Regions from separate parts of the Aquabacterium sp. G14 genome, predicted to be linked through region 3. Evidence: predicted binding sites of a transcription regulator. Region 3 holds the regulator's gene; each other region holds the start of a gene.
What was found. Region 3 encodes FNR, which switches genes on or off when oxygen is low (the NO sensors DNR and NnrR bind a similar motif). Its sites were predicted from a motif close to TTGATNNNNATCAA; they were not measured.
Positions count from the first base shown of each region.

Region 1: WIT60_RS03975 (oxygen-binding di-iron domain-containing protein) is a predicted target of FNR. The motif match lies at 872-885, and genes of this name have one in related genera.
Region 2: WIT60_RS04630 (putative zinc-binding protein) is a predicted target of FNR. The motif match lies at 1,092-1,105, and genes of this name have one in related genera.
Region 4: WIT60_RS00410 (ribonucleoside triphosphate reductase) is a predicted target of FNR. The motif match lies at 676-689, and genes of this name have one in related genera.

Region 1 covers NZ_JBBEYB010000002.1:363,246-365,444, forward strand. The annotation lists gene miaA (tRNA (adenosine(37)-N6)-dimethylallyltransferase MiaA) at 1-802, shown strand, start outside; gene WIT60_RS03975 (oxygen-binding di-iron domain-containing protein) at 938-1,711, shown strand; gene WIT60_RS03980 (DHA2 family efflux MFS transporter permease subunit) at 1,812-2,199, opposite strand, start outside.
Region 2 covers NZ_JBBEYB010000003.1:41,689-43,887, forward strand. The annotation lists gene WIT60_RS04625 (methyl-accepting chemotaxis protein) at 1-521, opposite strand, end outside; gene WIT60_RS04630 (putative zinc-binding protein) at 534-986, opposite strand; gene ubiU (ubiquinone anaerobic biosynthesis protein UbiU) at 1,302-2,199, shown strand, end outside.
Region 3 covers NZ_JBBEYB010000003.1:231,643-233,841, forward strand. The annotation lists gene ccoG (cytochrome c oxidase accessory protein CcoG) at 1-85, shown strand, start outside; gene WIT60_RS05515 (nitrogen fixation protein FixH) at 109-369, shown strand; gene WIT60_RS05520 (hypothetical protein) at 468-767, shown strand; gene fnr (fumarate/nitrate reduction transcriptional regulator Fnr) at 823-1,650, opposite strand; gene hemN (oxygen-independent coproporphyrinogen III oxidase) at 1,748-2,199, shown strand, end outside.
Region 4 covers NZ_JBBEYB010000001.1:77,078-79,276, forward strand. The annotation lists gene WIT60_RS00405 (cyclic di-GMP phosphodiesterase) at 1-555, shown strand, start outside; gene WIT60_RS00410 (ribonucleoside triphosphate reductase) at 782-2,199, shown strand, end outside.

The DNA.
Region 1 (2,199 bases), on a different contig from region 3:
CAAGCCCACGGCCGACGAACTCGCCCAGGTGCCCCACCACCTCATCGACATCCTCGACCCGACCGAGAGCTACAGCGCCGCACGCTTTGTGCAGGACACGCACCGCCTGATGGGCGAGATACGTGCCCGCGGGCGCACCCCGCTGCTGGTGGGCGGCACGATGCTTTACATCAAGGCCTTGCTGGAAGGCTTGGATGAACTGCCGCCCGCCGACCCGGTGATCCGCGCGCAACTCGATGCCCAGATGGCCGTGCGCGGCAGCGCCGCGCTGCACGCCGAACTGGCTCTGGTTGACCCGATCACCGCCGCCCGTCTGGCACCGGGCGACACGCAACGCATCCAGCGCGCGCTGGAGGTGTGGCACAGCAGCGGTCGCCCGCTGTCGGCCTTCCACACCCGCGGCAGCGAGCAGACGCCCGTGCACGATGCGATTCTGGTTTCGCTGGAGCCCAACGACCGTGCCTGGCTGCACCAGCGCATCGCGCTGCGCTTCGAGCAGATGATGGCCGCTGGCTTCATCGACGAGGTCAAGCGCCTGCGTCAGCGTCCCGATCTGCATGTGGGCCTGCCCTCGATCCGCTGCGTGGGCTACCGACAGGTGTGGGAGGCGCTGGATGCGGGCCTCGATCTTGATCGGCCCGCCGTGCTGCGCGATGTCATGGACAAGGGCATTGCCGCCACGCGGCAACTGGCCAAGCGCCAGATCACGTGGCTGCGCAGCATGCCGCAACGGCATGTGGTGCCCTGCGATGTCGGCGACCCCTTGCCAGCCATTCGACAAGCTCTGCACCTCAGCCGGTGAGGCGTGTGGGTGAGGCTGCATCGTGCACGCAACACCTGGCCTTCATGATTTCGGTCAATTCCAGTAGTTTTGATCTGAGTTAACTCCGTTGACGCAAGATCGTCCTACCCTGGCAATTCTTGATCGAGATTCAACATGCCTCACGAACTATTCCGTCACAAGGGCCACGTGTGCCTGATGTTCTCCGACCTCAGCATGGAGGGCGGTGAGGCTGTTCAAGCCAACCAGTTTCTGATCGTCAACGACGACACCGGCGCCATCATCGACCCGGGTGGCAACCTGGCCTACAGCGAGCTGTACCTGGGCATGACCAAGTACTTCCCGCCCTCGCGCCTGTCGGCCATCATCGCCTCGCACGCAGACCCGGACATCATCGCCTCGCTCGACCGCTGGATGACGGCCACGCCCGACGCCAAGCTGTATGTCTCGACCCTGTGGGAGCGCTTCGTGCCCCACTTCTGCAAGCCGGGCAAGACGCTGGGCCGCGTGGTAGGCATCCCTGATCCGGGCATGCACATCCAAATCGGCAACTGCGAGTTGATCGCCCTGCCGGCGCACTTCATGCACGCCGAAGGCAACTTCCAGTTCTACGATCCGATCAGCAAGATCCTGTTCTCGGGTGACCTGGGGGTGAACTTCCTGGGCAAGAACAAGGCGTCGGACTACATCACCTCGCTGTCCCCGCTGCCCAATGGCATGGAAGCCTTCCACCGCCGCTACATGGTGTCGGGCAAGATCCTGCGTTTCTGGGCTCGCATGGTGCGCCAGATGGACATCCAGATGATCGTGCCGCAGCACGGCGCCCCGATGGCCGGCCCCGCCGTCAAGGAGTTCATCGATTGGGTCGAAGGCCTGTCGTGCGGCATCGACCTGATGACCGACGCCAACTACACCGTGCCGGGCGTCTGATCTCGTCGCCCGCACAGGCCACCCTGGCCGCCACAACCAAACGCCCCGAGGGGCGTTTTTTCATGGGCGGCGCAACAAGCGGCCACACGTGGGGAGCACCTCAGTGCGCCCCACCCGCGTCCGACGGCCCTGCCATTCGAGGCCGAGGGCGACTGGCCATCCACACCAGCGGAATCAGACACACGAACAGCACGGCCGAAGCCAGGAACACGTCGTTGGCCGAGCGCGTGAAGGCCTGCTGGTCAATCAGGCGCGTGACCTGCGCGGCTGCCTGCTCAAAGCTCAAGCCCTGAGCCATCAAGGTATCGAATGCGCTCATCGCTCCCGGGTCGGTGCGGGTGATGTGCTCGGTGAGATGCGCGTGGTGCATCGTGGCGCGGTCGTCCCACAAGGTGGTCACCACCGAGGTGCCCATGGCGCCTGCCGTGATGCGTACGAAGTTGCTCAGGCCCGATGCCGACGGAATCCGATCCGGTGACAAGCCCGAC
Region 2 (2,199 bases), 190 kb from region 3:
ATCAGCCGGCTTTGCAGAGCCGTGAGCGCGCTGATGGGGGCTTGCAACGCGTCGATGGCCGGCAGGGTGTCGTCGTTCATCACACGAACGGCTTCGTCATGCTGACCTTGGGCACGCAGTTCGCGTACACGGTTGAATGAGGCGACAAATGCCGTCCGTCGGGTTTTGATCTCTTGCATCAGGGCTTTGGCCTCAGGTCGGTACACCAACTCGTCCAGCGTCTGCATGGCGGCATCAATGCGCGCCCTGTTGTCGTTGATGGACTGATTGAGCTGGGCACGACGCTGTGGGTCGTCCGTGAGCAGGAGGGCCATTGTGTGGCGCGCGTTGGTGCGGGTGGTCGCGTCCACGAAGGCGGCGGCTTCCGATTTGCGCCATTCCACTTCCATGATTTGTTGGTTGTTCTCGCTGATGTGCTGAAACTGCAGGCCCGCGATGATGGCCGCCATGCCAAGCATGAGCAGCAGCATGCCGAAGCCGAGGGCCAGTCTCTGGCCAATGCTGAGGTGGAGGGATTTCATGGTGGCTTCCTTTCAGTGCCGGTCTGTCTCGGTGGGCGAGGCGGGAGCGGCCGGTGGGCGCGCGTGGCGCGCTGCGTACTGCATGTTCAGGGTGAGCACTTGATCCCTCAACTCGGACAGCAGGACATGGGCCTGCGCCTCATCGAAGTCAGTGCGGTAGACCTTCTTGACCCCCCGATGAGCCAGCTGGATGTGCACGGTAGGTGCCAGTCCGTGCTGGGCCAGCGATGCCTGCACACAGCTGAGCGCACATCCATCGATCGCGATGATGGGGCGACCTGTTTGCGCGGCTTCCTGGGCTGTCCGGACGAGTTTGGGCACATGTCCGCCGACACCGGCAATGCAAGACATCTCTGCGTTGCCCTCTCGGTCCAGCCGTACGGCGAGGTGATTGGCAAGTTGCGCGGCACTGGAGCAGCCTGAGCAGGCATACACCAGGGAGAGTTGTTCGTGTTCGCGAGCCATGGCGGGGACCGAATGGTTATCGGGTTCGGGTTAACGATGGGTGCACGGATGATGAGCTTGCGAGACGGATTTGTGGAGGGGTTTCGCTTGCAAAGCGGGCCTTTCTTGTCGTGCATCAAGACTGGCTGATCGGACGATGTGCTAAGGCCCCATCGTTCTTTGGAACGATGGGGTGCGCGGGTGAGGTCGTCCGGTCGGCTTGCTTTGCGGCATCTCAAAGTGGGGTGTGTGGGCTGTGCTCAGAATCCGGCCGGTGAATCGGATCAGGGTTTGCCCGTGGGGTGCGCGCGTCCGGTTGGAGATGAAAGGCTGGAGATGAATGCCACTCGAAGCCCGGAACTGGTGTGTCCGGCAGGGTCGCTGCGTTCGCTGCAACTGGCGGTGGATGCCGGTGCCGACGCGGTCTACATGGGCTTGAAAGATGCCACCAACGCACGCAATTTTGCGGGCTTGAACTTCGACCCAAGGCAGGCGAGACAGGGTGTGCAGTACGCGACCGACCGCGGTCGCAAGGTGCTGATGGCCCTGAACACCTATGCCCAGGCCGAGCAGCCGCAGCGCTGGTTCGATGCGGTGGACATGGCGGCTGACATCGGGGTCCACGCCCTGATCCTGGCCGACCCGGGGGTGATGGCCTATGCGCGGCGGGTGCATCCCGAGCTGCGCTTGCACCTGTCGGTACAGGCTTCGGCTACGAATTACGAGGCCATCGAGTTCTACCGTGAGCGCTATGGCATCCAGCGTGCGGTGTTGCCGCGCGTGCTGACGCTGTCTCAGGTGGCGCACCTGATTCGCAACACGAAGGTCGAGATCGAGGTCTTTGGCTTTGGCAGCCTGTGCGTGATGGTGGAAGGGCGCTGCGCGCTGTCCTCCTACGCCACGGGCCAGTCGCCCAACAACGCAGGCGTGTGCTCTCCGCCATCGGCGGTACGCTGGGACCAGTGCGGCGACCGGGTGGACGCGCGCCTGGGCGGCATCCTCATCGACCGCTTCGAGCCCGATGAGCCGCGCGGCTATCCGACGCTGTGCAAGGGCCGTTTCGATGTGGACGGCACGGTGGACTACGCCATCGAAGAGCCGACCAGCTTGAATACCCTGGGCATCCTGCCCGAACTGATGCAAGCAGGCGTGTCGGCCATCAAGATTGAAGGGCGCCAGCGCAGTGCAGCCTATGTGGAGCAGGTGACGCGCACTTGGCGGCAGGCCATTGACG
Region 3 (2,199 bases):
CACCATCCTGGTGGAACAATTGCGCCAGGGCGACGCGCCTCAAGTGGATGTGCGTGAAAAGACCACCTTCATGGTCCCGCGCTGATCCCTCACATTTTTGGACTTGACATGACACAGCCTCTCTCTATGCAAAACCCGTCCACCCCGGTGGACAACCCGCCCTGGTACCGCCTGCCCATCGTCTGGATGGTGATTGGTGGGCCGGCCGTGGTCGTGGTGGCGGCGCTGATCACCGTCGGCATCGCAGTCAAGAACGTCGACCCCGTTCTGGACACTTCGGCCTCGCCGACGCAGAAGGAGGCGCCAGCCTCGAAGGCGCGCAATCACGCCAACGAAGACGCGACGCCTACGGCACCTGCCGAGAAGTGAGTGCGTGCGTGTCGCCTGCGCCCTAGGGTTTCTTCTGGTGAAGGATGGGGCCTATAGGCGCACCATGTGTCCTGTCTCCCCACTATCAGGAGCAGGGCATGACGAGCAACACGCTTCGCACCGCGCAGGTCCTCTGGCCGGCTTTCTTGATGGCCGGCGTGCTGGAAATGCTGGTTTTCAGTGTGCTGGATCCCTCCGCACTGAGCTTCGGTAACTGGCACCCTGACGCCACCACGGTCTATAGCCTGGCGTTTTTGGCCTTCTGGGCCTTGATCGCGGCGGCCGCCGCGACGTCACAATGGATGGCGGCGGCCACGCAGTTCGACGAATCATCCGCCGAACGTGTGCCGCGTCAACGTCGGCGACGCGCCTCCCACCGAACCGTCCAGCACGTTTGAGTCGAGCAGCAAAAAGCCCGCACGCAGCGGGCTTTTTCGATATCGAAGCGCTTTATCAGCCCTTCACGCTGTTCACCAGGGCCCGCAAGCCCGCCTCGTTGGTGATTCGGATGTCGCGCTGCTTCACCTCCAGCAGTCCTTCGTCCTGGAACTTCGAGAAGGTGCGACTCACCGTTTCGAGCTTCAAGCCCAGGTAGCTGCCGATTTCTTCACGCGTCATGCGCAAGACCAGCGCCGACGACGAGAACCCGCGGGCGTGCAGACGTTGCGTCAGGTTGAGCAGGAAGGCGGCGAGGCGCTCTTCAGCACGCATGCTGCCGAGCAGCAGCATCACACCATGGTCGCGCACAATTTCGCGGCTCATGATCTTGTGGAACTGATGCTGCAGGTCCGAAAACTCGCGCGACAGATCTTCCAGTTGCCCGTAGGGAATCACGCACACCTGGGAGTCTTCGAGGGCGATGGCATCGCAGGCGTGGCGGTCGGTGCTGATTCCATCCAGGCCCAGCAGTTCACCGGCCATCTGGAAACCGGTCACCTGATCGCGGCCATCTTCGGAAGACACACGTGTCTTGAAAAAGCCGGTACGCACGGCATACACCGAACGGAAGGCGTCGCCGGTGTGGAAGAGGGCGTCGCCGCGCTTGACGGTGCGACGTGTGGCCACCAGCGAATCCAGGTGGCTCAATTGAGGTTGGGTCAAGCCGACAGGCAGGCACAACTCACGCAGGTTGCAGCTGGAACAGGCGACCTTGAAGGCGTCCAGCTTGACGCCGCCACAAGAGGCCTGTGACTCCGCAGGTTCACCCTGACGGCCTTGGGGCTGATTCGTGGAAGTACCGGTGCCAGTGACGTCGGTGATCGGAAAAATACTGTTCAACATGCGTAACCTCAAAGCCTGCCCGATTGTTGCCGCAATGACGGCTGAGAAATTGAGTTAGATCAACCCTGATGGCCATGAGTTTGGCACAGTGGCTCACATGAGTGAACCTGTCATCATTTCCGTCGTGCCAAACACGCCCGTTGTGTCCCGCGACATGCTGTCGCGGCTGGACGTCAATGGGCCACGGTACACCTCCTACCCGACTGCCGATCGGTTTGTGGAGGCTTACGGGCCTGCTCATTACCGTCAGGCACTGCAGCAGCGCGCGGAAGGGGGTGGTGTCATTGGCGGTGCGGCAACACCTTTGTCAGTGTACGTGCACATTCCGTTTTGCGAATCGGTTTGTTATTACTGCGCCTGCAACAAGGTCATCACCAAGCATCACGAACGGGCAACCGAGTATCTGGAAGCCTTGCGCACCGAGATCCAGCTGGTCAGCTCCCAGTTGGGGGCACCGCAGCCCCTGTCGCAACTGCACTTCGGTGGCGGTACCCCGACCTTCCTGACGGACGAGGAGCTGGGCGGCCTGATGACCACGCTGCGCACCGC
Region 4 (2,199 bases), on a different contig from region 3:
ATCATGAAGAGCCATCCCGAAGAGGGCTACAAGCTCCTCAAGGAAGGCGGTGGCGTGGGGCCGGTGGCCTTGGACGTGTGCCTGCACCACCATGAAAAGATCAACGGCCGCGGCTATCCCAAGGGTCTCAAGGGTGATGAGATCAGCCTGTACGCCAAGATGGGCGCGGTGTGCGACGTGTACGACGCCATCACCTCCAACCGCCCTTACAAGGCGGGCTGGGACCCGGCCGACTCGCTGATGAAGATGGCGGCCTGGACCAAGGAAGGCCACTTCGACGATCGCGTCTTCCAGGCCTTCGTCAAGAGCATCGGCATCTACCCCACCGGCTCGCTGGTCAAGCTGCAGTCCGGCCGTCTGGCCGTGGTGGTGGAGCAAGGCAGCGGCTCGCTGCTGTCGCCCATCGTGCGGGTGTTTTTCTCGACCAAATCGAATCAACCGATCCCGGTCGAGCTGCTCGACCTGGGCAAGACCGTGGACCAGATCGTCTCGCGCGAGTCCAAGAGCCAGTGGGGGTTCCAGAACCTCGATCAGCTCTGGAACCAGCCGGGTTGAAGCGCGCGCTTTCATGGCAGGTTGACGCCTGTTCCTGACCCGACTTCTGGGTGCTCAGGATGTGCCGCCCTGTGTCCATGCAAGGCTTGACCCATCGTTTGACGGCGATTTTGACTCGGTTTGAGTGAGGTCAAACTCGTTGGTAGACGGAGTCATGACACTACATATAGTGTTTTCACAAAGAAAATGCACTATATATAGGGTTTGACTCATGCCAGTTCCAACAATGACCGGGTCCGAGACGCCGGTTGCCGTCATCCAGCGCAACGGCACGGCGGCCACCTTCCACGCCGACAAAATCGTGGAGGCCATCGCCAGCGCAGGCCGGGCCACCGGGGAGTTCGGGCAGGATCGCGCCCAGGCACTGGCCGCCCAGGTCGTGGCGAACCTGACCCGCCGCGTGCCCACGGTGGAGCAGGTGCAAGACCAGGTTGAGCGCACCTTGATCGAGGCCGGTCACTTCGACACGGCGCGCGCCTACATCGTCTACCGCGAGCAGCACCAGATGCTGCGTGCCGATGCGGCCTGCGCGGTGGACGTCGAGCGCTCGGTCAACGAGTACCTCTCGCAGCAGGACTGGCGCGTCAACGCCAATGCCAACCAGGGTTACTCGCTGGGCGGGCTGATCCTGAATGTGTCGGGCAAGGTGATCGCCAACTACTGGCTCACCCACGTCTACCCGCCCGCCATCGGCGGGGCGCACCGCGAGGCCGACCTCCACATCCACGACCTCGACATGCTCTCGGGCTATTGCGCCGGCTGGTCGTTGCGCACCCTGCTGCACGAGGGCCTCAACGGTGTGCCCGGCAAGGTGGAGTCGGCGCCCCCTCGGCATCTGTCGAGCGCCATGGGGCAGATGGTCAACTTCCTGGGCACGCTGCAAAACGAGTGGGCCGGGGCGCAGGCCTTCAGCTCGGTCGACACCTACCTGGCCCCCTACATCCGCAAGGACGCACTGAGCTACGAGGCCGTGCGCCAGAGCATGCAGGAGCTGGTCTACAACCTCAACGTGCCCTCGCGCTGGGGCACCCAGACGCCGTTCACCAACCTCACCTTTGACTGGGTCTGCCCGGAGGACCTGCGTGAGCAGGTGCCCGTCATCGGCGGTGAGGAAATGCCCTTTGCCTACGGCGACCTGCAGGCCGAGATGGACATGATCAACCGCGCCTACATCGAGGTCATGATGCAGGGCGATGCCAAGGGCCGGGCCTTCACCTTCCCCATCCCCACCTACAACATCACCCGCGACTTCGATTGGGCGCACCCCAACACCGAGCGCCTGTTCGAGATGACGGCCAAGTACGGCCTGCCCTATTTCCAGAACTTCCTGAACTCGGACCTGGAGCCCAACATGGTCCGCTCGATGTGCTGCCGCCTGCAGCTGGACCTGCGCGAACTGCTCAAGCGCGGCAATGGCCTGTTTGGCTCGGCCGAGCAGACCGGCTCACTGGGCGTGGTGACCCTCAACTGCGCGCGCCTGGGCTATCTGTTCAAGGGCGACGAGGCCGCCTTGCTCGCGCGCACCGACGAGTTGCTGACGCTGGGCAAGGACAGCCTGGAGATCAAGCGCAAGCTGATCCAACAGCTCATGGATGCGGGCCTGTTCCCCTACACCCGCCGCTACCTCGGCACCTTACGCAACCA